One region of the Mesorhizobium sp. M0618 genome, then DNA from elsewhere that is predicted to be linked to it. Evidence: predicted binding sites of a transcription regulator. Region 1 holds the regulator's gene; each other region holds the start of a gene.

Region 1 (3,978 bases):
AGGTCGTGCTGTTCTCGGAGCTGTGGACGGTCCGCACCCGGCTCTGACGTCGAAATGAAAACAGGCACACCGAGGGGACGCGCTGTGGCGGAAAACCCTTCGCGAACAACCGGGGACTGACCGACCATGAGTGGAATTCCTGATCTCGCCGCAGTCGAAGCGATGGATGCCACGGATCCGCTGCGGGCCATGCGCGACCGTTTCATTCTGCCGGAGGGGATGATCTATCTCGACGGCAATTCACTGGGGGCAGCGTCTCATGCCGTTTTCAGCGAGCTGCAGCAGGCGGCGACCCAAGAATGGGCCCAGGATCTCATCCGAGCTTGGAACACGGCCGGATGGTTCGAGATGCCAATCGAACTCGGCGACCAGCTCGGACGCCTGATAGGAGCCGCGGCCGGCCAGACCGTTGTCTGCGACACGACATCGACCAACATCTACAAGGTGCTGCACGCGGCGATGGAGATGCGGCCCGGCCGGTCGGCCATCGTCGCCGAAGGTGACAGTTTTCCCACCGACCTGTACATCGCCGAAGGCGTGGCCTCGACCCGGGATGGCGTCCTGCTGCGCCTCGCGGGTGTCGACGCGCCGACCATCGAAGAGCTGATCGACGAAAACGTCGCGGTGGTGCTGGTCAATCACGTCAATTACAAATCGGGTGAACTGCGCGACATGGCGGCGCTGACGCGCAAAGCTCATGCGGCCGGAGCGCTGATCGTCTGGGATCTTTGCCACACCGCCGGCGCCCTGCCCGTCGAGCTCGATCACGCAAATGCCGATTTCGCCATCGGCTGCACCTACAAGTACCTCAACGGCGGTCCGGGCGCACCGGCCTTCATCTATGCCGCGCAGCGCCACCACGGCGATATCAGCCAGCCGCTCAGCGGCTGGTGGGGCCATGCGCGGCCCTTTGCCTTCGAACGGGGTTATGTTGCCGGCACCGGCATCCGCCGCTTTTTGTGCGGCACTCAGCCGACCCTGTCGATGCGGGCGCTCAAAGGCGCGCTTGCCATCTGGAATGACGTCGACATGGCGGCATTGCGAAAGAAGAGTGTCGCGTTGACAGAACTGTTCATCCAGCTCGTCGAAGCCAGGTGCGGCGCCTACGGTCTCACGCTGGAGACCACCCGCGACGCGACCAGGCGCGGCAGCCAGGTGTCGTTCCTTCACGATCACGGCTATCAAATCATGCGGGCGCTGATCGAGCGCGGCGTCATCGGTGATTTTCGTGCGCCATCGACCATCCGTTTCGGCTTCACGCCGCTCTATGTCGGCTACAAGGATGTGTGGCTGGCGGTTGAGGTGCTGGAGGATATTCTGCGCACGGGCGCATGGAAGGACCGCCGTTTCGCGGTCAAGGAAGCCGTTACCTGACGCAACGATCCCCGCGATCCACCGCCGCCGCCCTCACTGCCTGGCAGATGACGGAGGGCTGAATTTCCAGCCACAAATGCCAACAGACGTTGGCGTTTTGGCTCCGTTTCGTTCACGGCAAACGAACGTCCCGAAGATTGATATCGTCCTTTGTGGAGGTCGATAGACTGATAATGCCAAGCCTTGGGTCGAGGATGAGCCACAGGTCATTAACCATAATAATTTCAATGTGAACAGGCGCATCGCCGTGCCTAGCGCCTGTTGATCGCGATCCGCTGGCAAGCGCCAAATAATTTCAGCAGCCTTAACAAATTCATTAAACTTTAAACGGTTGCAGAACACAACTGGAACAGATAGGGTTTGTTCTGGGTTTGTTTTTCGATTCTGGTTTCAGGTAACCTGGGGGCCGCCATGCTGACGCGCAAGCAACATGAACTGCTGATGTTCATCCATGAACGCCTGAAGGAGAGCGGCATTCCGCCATCCTTCGACGAGATGAAGGAGGCGCTCGACCTTGCTTCCAAATCCGGGATTCATCGGCTGATCACCGCACTTGAGGAGCGCGGCTTTATTCGCCGGTTGCCCAACCGGGCACGCGCGCTGGAAGTGCTGCGATTGCCGGACTCGATCGCGCCCGGTCTCAACGCGGCAAAGAAGTTTTCGCCAAGCGTCATCCAGGGCAGTCTCGGTCAGGGTGGTGCCCTTGGCCGGCAGATCAAGCCGGCGCCTTCGCGGATGCCCTCGCCTGGCAATGACGACGATGCGGTCTCCGCCGTGTCGATCCCGGTGATGGGCCGCATCGCCGCCGGCGTGCCGATCGATGCCATCCAGCATCAGACGCATTCGATCTCGGTGCCGCCGGATATGATCATGGGCGGCGCCCACTATGCGCTGGAGGTCAAGGGTGACTCGATGATCGAGGCCGGCATCTTCGATGGCGACACCGTCATCATCCGCAACGCCGACACCGCCCAGCCAGGCGAGATCATCGTGGCGCTGGTCGACGAAGAGGAAGCGACGCTGAAGCGGTTCCGCCGCAAGGGCGCCTCGATTGCCCTCGAAGCCGCCAATCCAGCCTACGAGACACGGATTTTCGGCCCGGACAGGGTCAAGGTGCAAGGCAAGCTCGTCGGCCTGATCCGCCGCTACTGAGCCGGCTGCGGGTTGGCCGCTGGCTTCTCCGGTTTCTTGAAGGGTGCCAGCCCCCTTGCCTCACGAGAGTATTTGCGTTGCGTGTGCCAGGGCCGATATGGGCTGTCCACCGCGAAGCTGATCGTCGCCGGCGTGGTCGCCGATTGGCGATCGAAGAAGACCGCGGCACTGCCTTTGCGAGCCAGTTGCCGCTTGGTGATGACGAGAACCAGCGGATTGTGACAGGCGTCATACGCGGTGGCGTCATTGATGACGATCAGCTCGGCGAAGCCGCAGGCTTTCCAGGTGTCCTTGCGGTCCTCGACATAGGCAATGATCGCACCGGACATGTGCCTGGCCACGCAAACGCCTGAGGAGCAATAGAACGGCGATCCCAGCGGCAGATCAACGGCATCCGCGACATCGAATTGCCCATAGCTGTTGTCGAACACCTCTGGCACGACGATGGTTTCTGATGTCAGGGCGCGTTTCCAGTTGTCGACGGTGAATTCGTTCGGCCGTTCCCGGCTGACGGCAAGCTCGCCGCCACCGATCGGCAACGCCACCAGCCGGGCGTCTTCCGAGATCAGCACATCCGGCGTGCGCGTATCCGAGACGGTCAGCAAGCCTGCCAGCGCGAATGGCAGGGCAGCGAGCCGCAGCCAAGTTGTCGCCATCGTCGCGATGACCAAAGCAATTGCCACCAACAGGACCGACTGTTGCGAAATCAGCCCGACCCCGTCGACAGGCGAACGCTCGGAGATCCAGCCGGATATGGCGATCATCATCGTCAGGCCCTTACCCATCAGGTAGAGAGCCGGCCAATCCAATCCGAAAGGCATCAGCAGCGCGCTGGCGACGGCCAGGAACATGACGACGGTGACGATCGGCATAACCGCGAGGTTGGCAAACAGGCTAAGCGGCGAGACACGCTGAAAATGCCAGATGGCAAACAGCGTCGTGGCGCTTCCGGCGATGATCGAGGTCATGGCAAGGCCGGTTGCCGCCAGCAGGAATTTTCGCGTCAGGAAACCTGGCATGGATCGCTTTGGCGGCGGCGGTCTAGCTTTTCCCGCGCGGTGATCGGCCCAGCCGGCATAGGCGCCGACCAGAGCCGCGGTCGCGGCGAACGACATCTGAAAACTCGGGCCGACCACCTCATGCGGCGACACCACGATGACGGCGATCGCCGAGATCGCCAGATTGCGCATGGTGAGTGCTGCTCGATCGAACAGCACGGCAATCAGCATCACCGCCAGCATGATGAAGCTGCGCTCGGCGGCAACGACGACTCCCGAGATGATGAGATAGGCCGCGATCGAGAACAGTGCGGCGGCGGCGGCATACTTCTTGACCGGGCGACGCGCGGAAAAGTCGGGAGACAAGGCGAAGGCGCCGCGCAGCAAACCCATGATGGTGCCTGCGACCAGCGCCATGTGCAGTCCCGAAATGGAGATGATGTGGTAGATGCCG
Region 2 (3,978 bases), on a different contig from region 1:
CCAGATTGGGAATGACGCCTTCAAAGGTCTTGGTGGTCTTGTAGGAGCGCAGGCCGTCATCATACTGGAAGGTGATCTCGCGCTCGCCGGTGCCGCGCAGGATGGCTTCCTTGGCCTCTTCGGACAAATCCTTGAACTTGTCGCCGAGCTTGAAGCCATAGGCCTTGCCAAGTGCTTCCAGCGTCTGCGCGTAATAGGGCGAGGTCGACTTCGCCCACGGGCTGACGGCGCCGTCGCGCAGCGAGATGTTCTCGTCCGGCACGATCAGATTGCCATCGATGGCGCGCTGGCTGCCGAGACCGTCGCAGGTCGGGCAGGCGCCGAACGGGTTGTTGAACGAGAACAGCCGCGGTTCGATTTCCGGAATGGTGAAGCCGGAGACCGGGCAAGCGAACTTTTCCGAGAACAGGATGCGCTCATGTGTCTCGTTCTTCGACTTGTTGACCGAATCTTCGCCGGTCTGGCTGGAATCGAGCGGCTTGTCGGCGAATTCGGCGACCGCCAGCCCATCGGCCAGCTTCAGCGCCGTTTCGATGGAATCGGCAAGCCGTGTTGCCAGATCGCCGCGCACGACAATGCGGTCGACGACGACATCGAGGTCATGCTTGTACTTCTTGTCCAGCGCCGGCACGTCGGCGATCTCATAGAAGACGCCGTCGACCTTGACGCGTTGAAAGCCCTTCTTCTGCAGTTCCAGCAATTCCTTGCGGTACTCGCCTTTGCGGCCACGCACCATTGGCGCCAGGATGAACAGGCGCGTGCCTTCCTCGATCGCCAGCACGCGGTCGACCATCTGCGAAACCGTCTGGCTCTCGATCGGCAGGCCGGTGGCCGGCGAATAGGGGATGCCGACGCGCGCAAAAAGCAGCCGCATATAGTCGTAGATCTCGGTGACGGTGCCGACGGTCGAACGCGGGTTCTTCGAGGTGGTCTTCTGCTCGATGGAGATGGCGGGCGACAGGCCGTCGATCTGGTCGACGTCAGGCTTCTGCATCATCTCAAGGAATTGCCGCGCGTAGGCCGACAGGCTTTCGACGTAGCGGCGCTGGCCTTCGGCATAGATCGTGTCGAAGGCAAGCGATGACTTGCCGGACCCCGACAGGCCGGTCATGACAATCAGGCTGTCACGCGGCAAGTCGAGATCGACATTCTTCAGATTGTGTTCGCGCGCCCCGCGAATGGAAAGATATTTATGGTCGGCCATAGCCGGTCGCCGCCTCAGAATCTGGAATTTCCTGGAATGGCGGGTTTTCCCGGCCATCCCCTATGTAGGTAGTTTTGCCGCCACGTCGAGAGACGCCACAATTCCCGACCAAAGCGTTTAACCGTCTTTCGCGTGAACGGGCAAGCGGAAAGAACAAAGGCCGAACACGCTCCTGACAAAGCTGTGCAAAAGCTGACCTGCACGTAACCTTCCGGCGATCACATTTTTCGGTAACCGGCTATTGATGGTTGACGCCACCAGCTGACGGGAGCAGTCTCCAGCAGTCAACGAAGACGGCCGTCTTTCGATGGCCTCGCCGCCCAAAGGCGGCCTGCGAGACGCCGCAGGCATTTGCGATTTGTGCTTCGTGACGACAACGTCGCAATGGACAAAGGAGCGGAGCTATGACGCCACCGGATCGTCCCATAGGGTTCCAGTTGTTACTGGAGCGGCGGCAGGCATAAGTGCCAGGGTTTAGCGTTTTCGCCACCCGACAAACCGTGACCTGCCATATCCCCGTAAAAATCAGAGACTGTTAGTCGGATCGTCGGTTGAACGCCGCGTTGCATCCGAAATCAAATGCCGGCAGTACACTCCCGGTAGAGATTGGATTTGAGATCCAAAAAGGCCCCGTCCGTTTGCGCAAAGCACGGCGGGGCCGTTTTCATGTGCGGATTGTCTGTTTGGCGCAACGCAGCACGCGCCGACAGACTGTCAGTGGCGCGGCGGCCCGATCGAGCCGGCGCCGACATCGACGGTGATGCTGCCGGAAATCCTGACATCCGTATCGCCGATCTTGAACTGGCCGTTGCCGTTGCCGGGAAACGCGTCGTCGGGCTCCGGAGCCGGCTTGGCGATGCGGTAGTCGCCGGTTACGCCGGGCAGGGCGCCTTTTTGCGTTGACGGCGAACTGTCTTCGGCAAGTGCCGCGCCGCTGATGAGGCCCGCAATGGCGAGCGCTACAACGGCGATGACGCGGTGCAATGATCTGGACTGATGAGTGTCGGTCATCCCAAGACTATAGTGGCGCGCCGCCGATGGAACCAGACCGGCATCGTCAAATCTTCGACAGCCGGACGGAGTCCGATCCGGCCCTGGCTCACGCCGCCTTTTTTCGCGTGTCGAAAACATGGTCGACGATGCCCCATGCCTGGGCCTCGCGGGCGGTCATGAAGTGGTCGCGGTCCAGCGTGCGCTCGACCTCTTCATAGCTGCGGCCGCAATGCTGCGCGTAGAGTTCGGCCATGTGCCGTTTCGTCCGGCCGATGCGCTCGGCATGGCGCTGGATGTCGGAGGCCTGGCCCTGGAAGCCGCCCAGCGGCTGGTGCAGCAGGATGGTGGCGTTCGGCAGCGAGATCCGGCGCCCCGGTGCGCCTGCCATCAGCAGGAACGAGCCCATCGATGCGGCAAACCCCATGCATACGGTCGACACCGGGCAGCTGATGTATTGCATTGTGTCGTAGATGGCGAAGCCGCTGGTGACCACGCCGCCCGGCGAGTTGATGTAGAGCGAGATCTCCTTGTCGGGATTGTCCGATTCCAGCGACAAAAGCTGCGCGCAGACCAGCGCCGAAATGTCGTCGTTGATCTCGCCGTTGATGAAGATGATGCGCTCGCGCAGCAGCCGCGAAAAGATGTCGAAGGCGCGTTCGCCGCGGCTCGATTGCTCGATGACCATCGGCACCAGACTGGCAACACCGCTCATTATCTCTCTCCGTCCGTTTTGTTTTCAGGCCGCGCGAAGCAGGAGGCGAGGCGTGTTTGCGGCGATTGGCTTAGATGACCTGTTTGCACCGAGCGAAAGCCGGCAGCCGGCGCCCGCCATGGCGATGGCAGGCATGGCCTTGCGGGCAAATCCGTCATGGACGATGCGCAGATGCGTGCCGCCGGAAACGGTTCGGGCAAGTGTGAAGGTGACGGTACTTTCGAGCGGATCCTGCCTGGCTGCGTCGGCCGGCTGCTCCCGCCAGGAATAGCGCAGCAGCTTCTCGGGTTCGGCGTCGAGGATTTCGCATTCGATCGGCGCATCCGGACCGGCGAAGGCGAAACGGCTGCCAGTCTCCGGCCTGATGTCGTTCGGCATCATCCAGGCGGCCAGCAACTCCGGCACGGTCAGGGCCCGCCACACCTTTTCCGGCGGCGCCGCAAGGTCGTACTCGAACTCGAGCGCATCCGCGGCGTCGCTTTGGCCCTCGTATTGATCCCGCCTTCTTCATTGATCCATGTCCTTCAAAACCGCCTTCAGCCTTTCGATGCGTTCCGGCCAGAAGGTCCGGTAGCGTTCGACCCAGGAGAGCAAGGGGGCGAGCCCCTGCGGATCGGCGCGGTAATAGGCGTTGCGGCCGGCTCGCCGCTCGACCACCAGCCCGGCGCCACGCAGCACCGCCAGATGCTGCGACACCGCGGGCTGCGACACCGTCATCCCGGTGCGCAATTCCGACACGCTCATCTCGCCGGCGGCCAGCCGCTCAAAGACGGCGCGGCGCGTCGGGTCGGCCAGTGCGCGAAAAATCTCTGCTTCGATCATGCCAAAAGCATAAGTGCACACTTATCGATTTGGCAAGCGGTCTTTTCGAGCCCATATGATCGGCTTCGGCATTGCTGCCATTCCTTGACAATAAGCAGCGATGCGGATAAGAACGAAAAGGGAACAAAAACCTTGTGGGTAAAGGCAGCCATGGCAAGCGGCGATCGCCTGCAGCCTGTAAGGTGCTGCGACAAAAATTTGTTTCGGATGAGCGCGGAGAAATATCATGGCGGGTAGCGTCAACAAG
Region 3 (3,978 bases), on a different contig from region 1:
CCTTCCACCGTAATCGCGATCGTCCCGTTTTCCACTCTTGCTATCCAGCCCTTCGCTTTCAGATACCAGAGATGAAATTCGAGATGCTCTCGCGGACAGCCTGACAAGCGTTCGAGCTCCACATCTCCGATCCCGGGATTGCTGACGTCGTGCCGGCGCTTCGCGTAAAGCAGCGACAGCAGCCTGGCCTGGATCACGACATCCCGCTCGACGCCCTTGGTGCTGCTGGCTTCCTCGGTCAGCTCGCGGCGAAGGCCGGCATGGTCCTTGTACGCGATGTCGTATTGAGCGCGTTTGACCGGATCCTTGAGCGTGTTGTGGGCTTCCACGATTTCACTGAAGCGGGCTTCATCGCCGGTTTCGCGATTGTCGGGATGATAGCGCATCGCAAAATAGCGAAATATGCGCTCCAGCGTTTCCGAATTGGCGTTCGGGCTAACTTCCAAAACTTCGTAGTAGTCAATGAACATAGCGGGCTCCCCGACCGCAACCATATTCGCATTGTCTAAATAAGGAATGTCCAATGCAGAGACCAAGACTTTGGTCCGGCGTCGATGACATCCACGCTTCTGGAAGAGGAAGAAAATGGCCGGCGCCCGCTCGGTGAGGCCGTTGGGTGGTGAGGACGCCGGCCAAGCGGACAATCAGGTCCGCCGCACCGTGGAGATGATCGATTCGCAGAGGCGGTGTTATGGCGTGATCGCGGAAGGCAATGTGGCGAGGTCGGCTTGTCGGGCGGCGAGTGACCTACGCCGCCTGCGCCATCCGCTCCGAGCTCATGCGGTAGGAGATCGCTTCGGCCAGATGGATTCGGCCGACGGTTTCGCTGGCGTCGAGATCGGCAAGCGTCCGTGCCACCTTCAGCACACGGTGATAGGCCCGCGCCGAAAAGGCGAGCTTTTCGCTGGCGTCCTTGAGCAGCGACAGGCCGGCGGCGTCAGGCATGGCGATTTCCTCGATGATCGACGGTGAGCAATGCGCGTTGGTGGTGGCGCGGGTGGCGCCGAGCCGCTCGAAGCGTTCGCGCTGGATGGTGCGGGCGCGTGCCACACGCAGCGCCACATCGGCACTTTTCTCCGCCCGGTCGGGCCGGATCAAGTCGCTGGCCGACACCGCGGGCACTTCGATCTTGAGATCGATGCGGTCGAGCAGCGGACCCGAAATGCGCGCCTGATAGTCGGTGCGGCAACGCTCGCCGCGCAGGCAGCGATAGCCCGGCTCGCCGGCCATGCCGCAACGGCACGGGTTCATCGCCGCCACCAGCTGGATACGCGCCGGATAGGTGACGCGATGGTTGGCCCGCGCGATCATGCAGTCGCCGGTCTCCAGCGGCTGGCGCAGCGCATCGAGCGTCTGCGGCGTGAACTCGGGAAACTCGTCGAGGAACAGCACGCCGTGGTGGGCAAGCGACACCTCACCCGGCCGTGCGCGGATGCCGCCGCCGACCATCGCCGCCATCGAGGCCGAATGATGCGGGGCGCGGAACGGCCGCCGGTCGGTCAGCTTGCCTTCGCCGAGCTCTCCCGCCACCGAGGCGATCATCGAGACTTCGAGCAATTCCTTCGGCGCCAGCGGCGGCAGGATCGACGGCAGCCGCTGCGCCAGCATCGATTTGCCGGATCCAGGCGGTCCGATCATAAGCAGATTATGACCGCCGGCCGCCGCCACCTCCAGCGCCCGCTTGGCGGTCTCCTGGCCCTTGATGTCGGCGAGGTCAGGCAGATCCAGCGCCGCGGCGTGCATACCGGCCTCGGGGCGCGACAGCACCTGCGTGCCACGAAAATGATTGGCGATGGCAATCAGGCTGCGCGGTGCCAGAATGTCGATATCCTTTCCAGCCCAGGCCGCTTCCGGCCCGCATGCGAACGGGCAGATCAGGCCCTTGCCCTCGGCATTGGCGGCGATCGCCGCCGGCAAGGAGCCGGCGACCGCGGCAATCGTGCCGTCGAGTGACAATTCTCCAAGCACGACATAGCCGGCCAGCATGTCGCCCGGAATGGCGCCCAGCGCGGCCATTAGGCCGAGTGCGATCGGCAGGTCGTAGTGGCTGCCTTCCTTCGGCAGGTCGGCCGGCGCCAGATTGACAGTCACCTTCTTCGACGGCATCGACAGGCCGGAAGCATGCAGTGCGGCCTGCACCCGCTCGCGGCTTTCGGCCACCGCCTTGTCGCCCAGGCCGACGATGTGCATGTTGACCTTGCCGGGCGCGATCATCACCTGCACGTCGACCGGCACGGCCTCGATGCCCTGGAAAGCGACCGTGCGAACCCGCGCCACCATTTTTTGTACCCCCGGACAGTAGTTCGCCCATGCCCTGGCGATCAGGGTGTGAGCGAAGTCAAAGAAGACAACCACAGATTTCGGAGTTAAGCAAGAACATTACGAGAACATATAGCTTCACCACGGTGAGGAATTCTGCCGGCAAGGAGCGCCGTCCATAAGCTAGGCTTTGATCGGAAGCTTGAGCGCCCGCTCCGTCAAAGGCTCGCTGGCATCAAAGATGACATACCCGAGCATAGATGGCTAGAATTTGTCGAACAGGCGCTCCACCTTGCGGGCGAACATTTCCCTCTGGTCATCAGAGATGTTTTCGACGGAATATCTCGTCAGGTAGAGGTGCCTCACGTTGCGGCCGCACATAGTCTTGAGACCGCGCAGCAGCACCTTCCTTCCCGGGTTTTGCATGTACAGTTCAGTATACCACCACGGCGACCCGCATGTGGTAACAACGCCCATCCGCCGGATGTTCAATAGCGCCGGCTTGATCACGCCACCGTCTGCCGGCAACTCGTAAGCCACCCCCGGTCGCCAAACTCGATCAAAATAACCCTTCAAGATTGCGGGCATGCCTGACCACCATGTCGGAAAGCAGAAAACGCATGCCTCCGCCCATCTCAACGCGTCGATGTAAACCTGCAAGTCGCTGGGTGCCTGGGCAGGGTCAAAGTGGCCATGTCTTTCTTCGGCATGCATCACAGGATCGAACTTCATCTGATGGAGATCGAAATCAACGACCTCGTCACCCCTGGCTTTGAGGGTCTGAACGACCCGTTTGTGGAGCGCCGCCTGGTAACTGTCGGCTAGTGGATGCGCGTAGACGACATTGATTTTCATGGCGCGGGCCTTCAGGCTTCGAATTACACGCACATATTAGCCGTCGCGCAACCAAGTGGAAACAGCAAGGTCAGTGGCGGGGAGGGAAGCCCATCGCCGGTGTCGATCCGCAGCGGGCTTATACAATCGCCTGATCAAATGAGGAACATTACAAGAATATGCAGCCGCGCCGGTCGCGGCTGGGTTGTGGCCGGTTGCAGAAACCGGAACATGGTTAAGACAAAATGAAAACGGCTTACCCGCGCTTGCCCTCGACCGCGTCCCAGAACAGGCTGGCGATGTCGGCGCCGCCGAAGCGCTTGACCTCGCGCACGCCGGTCGGCGAGGTCACGTTGATCTCGGTCATGTAGTCGCCGATGACGTCGATGCCGACCAGGATGAAGCCGCGCTCCTTCAGTGATGGACCGATGCGGGCGCAGATCTCGCGTTCGCGCGCCGTCAGTTCGGTCTTTTCGGCGCGGCCGCCGACATGCATGTTGGAGCGGGAATCATGCTCGGCCGGCACCCGGTTGATGGCGCCGACCGGCTCGCCGTCGATCAGGATGATGCGCTTGTCGCCCTTGCGCACGTCCTTGAGATAGCGCTGCACGATATAGGGTTCGCGGAACATCTGGCCGAACATTTCCAGCAGCGAGGCAAGGTTCCGGTCGGCCTCCAGCATGTGGAAGATACCGGCGCCGCCATTGCCGTACAGCGGCTTGATGATGATGTCGCCGAATTCCTTGCGGAAGGCGGCAACTTCGAGTGGATCCTTGGTGATCAGCGTGTCCGGCATCAGGTCGGCAAATTCGGTGACGAAGATCTTTTCGGGGCTGTTGCGCACCCAAGCCGGGTCGTTGACCACGAGCGTCCCGGGATGGATGC
Region 4 (3,978 bases), on a different contig from region 1:
ACAACGATGCGGTCGCCGCAAAACCGTGCCGCCGCCCAGGCCGCGCCCGGCGTCGCGGCAAGCCCGGCACGGACATCGAAACCCTGATGGAAGAAGCGCGACAGGATGTCGTCCAGCATGGCACGTTCGCCGCCGAACAGATGGGTGCAGCCGGTGACGTCGAGAAACAGGCCGTCCGCGCCATCCAGCGCCACCAGCGGGGTGTAGCGGTCGCACCAGTCGGCAAGGCCTTCGAGCAGGCGGCGGTCGGCTTCCGGATCGGCCTCGACGATGTCGATCGACGGATGCATGGCGCGCGCATCGGCGATGCCCATGTCGCGCTTCAGGTGCAGCGCCTCAGCCCGCTCGTCGAGGGCCGAGATGCGCTGTGCGTTGCGGTCGCGATGGCTGATCACGAGCGGCGGGTGAGATGGGTGATCCGACGGCCGGGAACGCCAGGACCGCCCCAGACGCTGGCGCAGGACTCTTTCCGCCGCCAGATAGGGAAACCACAGGGACAGGATTCTTTGGCCGGTTTCTTTCCCCACCTGCTCCTTCGTCTCCCGCTCTTTCGTCGCCCGCTCTTTCGTCGAATGCGCATTCATCGGGATTCCACTCCAGTGTGAATTGTCCAGGCAGGGCCGTGCGGCTCTTGCCGATGGTGAGGGTGAAGGCCGGGCGGCCGATCGAGCCGGCCAGCGGCCCGGCGATGGTGTCGCGCGGCACCGCCGGTGCCGACGTGACGATGAGGCGGACGGGTGCCGCCGTCGGTTCGGGCTCGGCCGCCTGCCGCAGCAGGAACACCGGGCGGCCGGCCGCTTGCGCCCTTGCATGCAGCCGGCGTGTCGCGGTCAGGTCAAGCCGCTGCGGATTGCCGCGAATTTCGAGGATGACCGCGGCGAGCGCCGTCATCCGGGCCGCCTCCTCGGCGACCCACAGCGCATCGACAAGTCTCGGTGCCTCGGAAAACAGCAATTGCTCCGGCTCGATGCCGAACGAGGCGTGAAGCCCCCTGGCATAGGGAAAGCCGGCCTCGCGAAAGATCTCCGATGTGCCGATCCACAGCACCGGCAGCCCCGGCGTTTGCTTGAGGATCAGGCTTGTGAGCGACAAAGCGAAGCCGGCGACGGCCCCGGCATCGCGGGTTTGCGTGCCATGGATTTCGCTCAGGGCGGCCTTCGGCAGGCCGCCGCTCAGGGCGGCGTCGAGGCGCTCGACGCCAACAGGCAGGAACGCATCCGGCAACGCCGCGGCAATGCCACGCCGGACGATTGTGAGATCGGTGTTGACGTCGGCATCAAAGGGCGCGGCGGCCGGCGCAGCCAAGCGCTCGGGCAGCGTTCCCTCGATTTTCGCGATCTGGCGGCGCAGGGCAAAAACAGTCTCCCGCGCCACAGCGGTCATCGCCATGACGGTCAGCTTCCACTCACATTGTTCCTGTTATGTTCTCTATAGATTCCAGAGCGCATCCCAAGAGTCAAGCAGACACATAGGGAATTATTCCTCTCGGCATGGATGGCGCAGGCGCATCGGCCCGTGTCATTTGCCGATTACGGTGCGAAAGCCTATATGCCGGGATCAAAGGACAAAGCATGGCCCGCATCTACAAGACCCGCACCTGGCACGACGAACTCTCGCCCTCGATGGACGAAATGGAGTTCCTGGCGCTGGAGGCGTACGCCCATCTGCCGGAGGATTTTCGCAAGCTGACCGGCGAGATCGTCATCCAGATCGCCGAATTCCCGACCGACGAGATCATGGACGATCTGTCGCTGGAAACGCCGTTCGACCTGCTCGGTCTGTTCGAGGGACGCGGCATCGCCGAGCGCTGGAACCCGCAGACCGGCGAAGGCCCGAACCGGATCACGCTTTACCGCCGCGCCATCCTCGACTACTGGTCCGAGAACGAAGAGACGCTGGGCGACATCGTCACCCACGTGCTGATCCACGAGATCGGTCACCATTTCGGCCTGTCGGACGATGATATGGAGAAGATCGAAGAGGCGGCGGAATAGCTGGTTCCTGCGTCGCGTGAAATGTCCATTCCTATCCAGTCGGTCCAGAACCCAGCGGCGGCAAGGGTTTCTGGGATCCCGCTTCAGATAGGTTGGTCATTCGGCTGATGAAAAGATGCAGCGCCTTGCGCACGGCGAGCGATGGCGGCTCGGACGGATGCCACTCCGGAAAATGACCATCAACCACCATTCGTGCCAACCCATAGACAAAGGCACGAGCGGCAAGAACCAGATGATCGAAATCCGCGTTCGCAGCCAGTTGACCCTGGTGTTGCGCTTGGGTCAGCAGGTCGATCATCTTCCGGCGAATGGCCTCATTCTGACCGCGAAGACTGTCCGACGCGTCGAAATCAATCAGGGTTCGGGAACTGATGATCTGGAAATGCGTGGGATTGGCGATCGCCCATTCCAGATAGCCTTGTCCGATTGCTTCGAAGGCCACGATGGGATCCGCGCTGTCGACTGCTGAAAGTGCATTGGCAACGGCCTCTGTCAGCCGGTTCATGGCCTGTTCGGCGACCGCGGTCAGTAGCGCTGTTTTCGACTGAAAATGCCGGAAGGGGGCGCCGGGGGAAACGCCGGCCCGCTTTGCGGCTTCGCGCACGCTTACATTGTCGGGGCCGCCTTCCTCGACAAGTTGAATTGCAGCATCGATCAACGTGTCGCGCAAATTGCCATGGTGGTAGCCGGTGCGGCGAGGCGTCTTGGCGTTTGCCATCTCTTTTCCTTCGTTCCGTAGAGCTGCTTCACGCGTTTGTAGCACGATCCGCGATTTATGTAATCACTGTTTACAATGCAGACAAGAGCATGTAAGCAGTGATTACAGATGGGATCGGAACAGGCCTGCGGTCTTCGCGGCTCCCGTTTTCCCAGTTGAGGAGACGACCATGCTCGCCACAACCGCCGAACCCCGCCGTCCGCAATCGACTATTTCGCTTCGGAGTCCAGCCGAAGAAGCTCAACACAAGGAGAATTCCACGACCATCCAGTCGAGCGCGGCTGTGCCCAGCGCTACGCTTTATCGGCTTGCCTCCGCGGCCGGCGTCGGAAGCGCGCTTATTCTCCTGGTCAACGCGGCCAAACGCAGCTCGCTCATCGCGACCACCGATCTGACGCAACTTCTCGCACCGGTCGCCGAGATATTGGCGCTTGGTCTTGTCGTCGGCCTGTTTCTTGCGTTTGGCCGGCGCGCGGGCCTGTTCGGCACCATCGCGTTTGTCATCAACTTCGTTGCACTGGCAAGTTTGGTCGGCGTGGAAGTGGTGATCAATCTGGTATTTTCGAAACTTCCGCTGACAACCATCATCGAGCTGCGCGCCGGCCCTCTCGGACTGGCTTTGGTCGTCAGTTCGTTCCTTTTTCTGCTTGGGACACTTGCGTTTGTAATCTCTCTTGTCGTTGCAAGAGGCGTTCCGCGCATTCCACTCGCCCTCTATTTCATTGGCGCGGTGCCTATCGCGCTCCGTGCGTTCGTGCCGGAGTGGGCTCTTGACCTGGGCCTGGTGACGCTTGCGGCAGCCATCGCCTGGCTGGCCGGCTGGCTGTGGATGCGAGCGGAGCCTACCAGTCGCTGAGCTTCGTATCGGGTCCGTATTCCTGGCCGTCTATATCCTTGACCACGGCCTGGCCGCAACGCATCGCTTTGGCCTTCTTGTCGTAGGCATAGGTCGGCGAGCCGAACAGGTGCCAGCCCTTGTTCAGCGCCGCCGTCACCTTGTGGCAGAAGCTGGCATCGTCCGGAGCGGACAGAAAGCGGTAGAGTTTCATTGTTCAATTCCTGTCGTGAGTAGCTATAGCTCGCCCGCATCCATCGAGCATTTATGACCCGATGGCGGCTGCCTTCGCCAGCAGTTTTTCGGCCTGCGCCAAGTGCAGCCGCTCGACCATCCTGCCGTTCAGCGCGATCACGCCCTTGCCGGCATTTTCCGGCAGCGCGAAGGCTTCCTTCACCGAGCGCGCCTCGGCCACCGCTTCCATGGACGGC

The links. Region 1 encodes LexA, which represses DNA repair genes until DNA is damaged. Its sites were predicted from a motif close to TGTTCNNNNTGTGTTCNG; they were not measured.
Region 2: a site for LexA is predicted at 1,354-1,371, ahead of uvrA (excinuclease ABC subunit UvrA). Genes of this name have one in related genera too.
Region 3: a site for LexA is predicted at 2,373-2,390, ahead of NKJ04_RS02060 (YifB family Mg chelatase-like AAA ATPase). Genes of this name have one in related genera too.
Region 4: a site for LexA is predicted at 1,412-1,429, ahead of NKJ04_RS31910 (ImuA family protein). Genes of this name have one in related genera too.

The regions. Positions count from the first base shown of each region.
Region 1 covers NZ_JAMYQH010000014.1:28,119-32,096, reverse strand. The annotation lists gene kynA (tryptophan 2,3-dioxygenase) at 1-47, shown strand, start outside; gene kynU (kynureninase) at 127-1,374, shown strand; gene lexA (transcriptional repressor LexA) at 1,786-2,526, shown strand; gene NKJ04_RS16365 (ComEC/Rec2 family competence protein) at 2,520-3,978, opposite strand, start outside.
Region 2 covers NZ_JAMYQH010000036.1:52,307-56,284, reverse strand. The annotation lists gene uvrA (excinuclease ABC subunit UvrA) at 1-1,204, opposite strand, end outside; gene NKJ04_RS28910 (hypothetical protein) at 1,919-2,215, opposite strand; gene NKJ04_RS28905 (ATP-dependent Clp protease proteolytic subunit) at 2,304-2,909, opposite strand; partial or broken gene NKJ04_RS28900 (SRPBCC family protein) at 2,934-3,392, opposite strand; gene NKJ04_RS28895 (ArsR/SmtB family transcription factor) at 3,417-3,731, opposite strand; gene NKJ04_RS28890 (single-stranded DNA-binding protein) at 3,958-3,978, shown strand, end outside.
Region 3 covers NZ_JAMYQH010000001.1:422,951-426,928, reverse strand. The annotation lists gene NKJ04_RS02065 (DnaJ domain-containing protein) at 1-470, opposite strand, end outside; gene NKJ04_RS02060 (YifB family Mg chelatase-like AAA ATPase) at 748-2,280, opposite strand; gene NKJ04_RS02055 (NAD(P)H-dependent oxidoreductase) at 2,524-3,114, opposite strand; gene gshB (glutathione synthase) at 3,350-3,978, opposite strand, start outside.
Region 4 covers NZ_JAMYQH010000049.1:945-4,922, reverse strand. The annotation lists gene NKJ04_RS31915 (DUF6504 family protein) at 1-395, opposite strand, end outside; gene NKJ04_RS31910 (ImuA family protein) at 337-1,389, opposite strand; gene NKJ04_RS31905 (metallopeptidase family protein) at 1,572-1,994, shown strand; gene NKJ04_RS31900 (TetR/AcrR family transcriptional regulator) at 2,026-2,712, opposite strand; gene NKJ04_RS31895 (hypothetical protein) at 2,882-3,568, shown strand; gene NKJ04_RS31890 (DUF1737 domain-containing protein) at 3,555-3,761, opposite strand; gene NKJ04_RS31885 (HpcH/HpaI aldolase/citrate lyase family protein) at 3,813-3,978, opposite strand, start outside.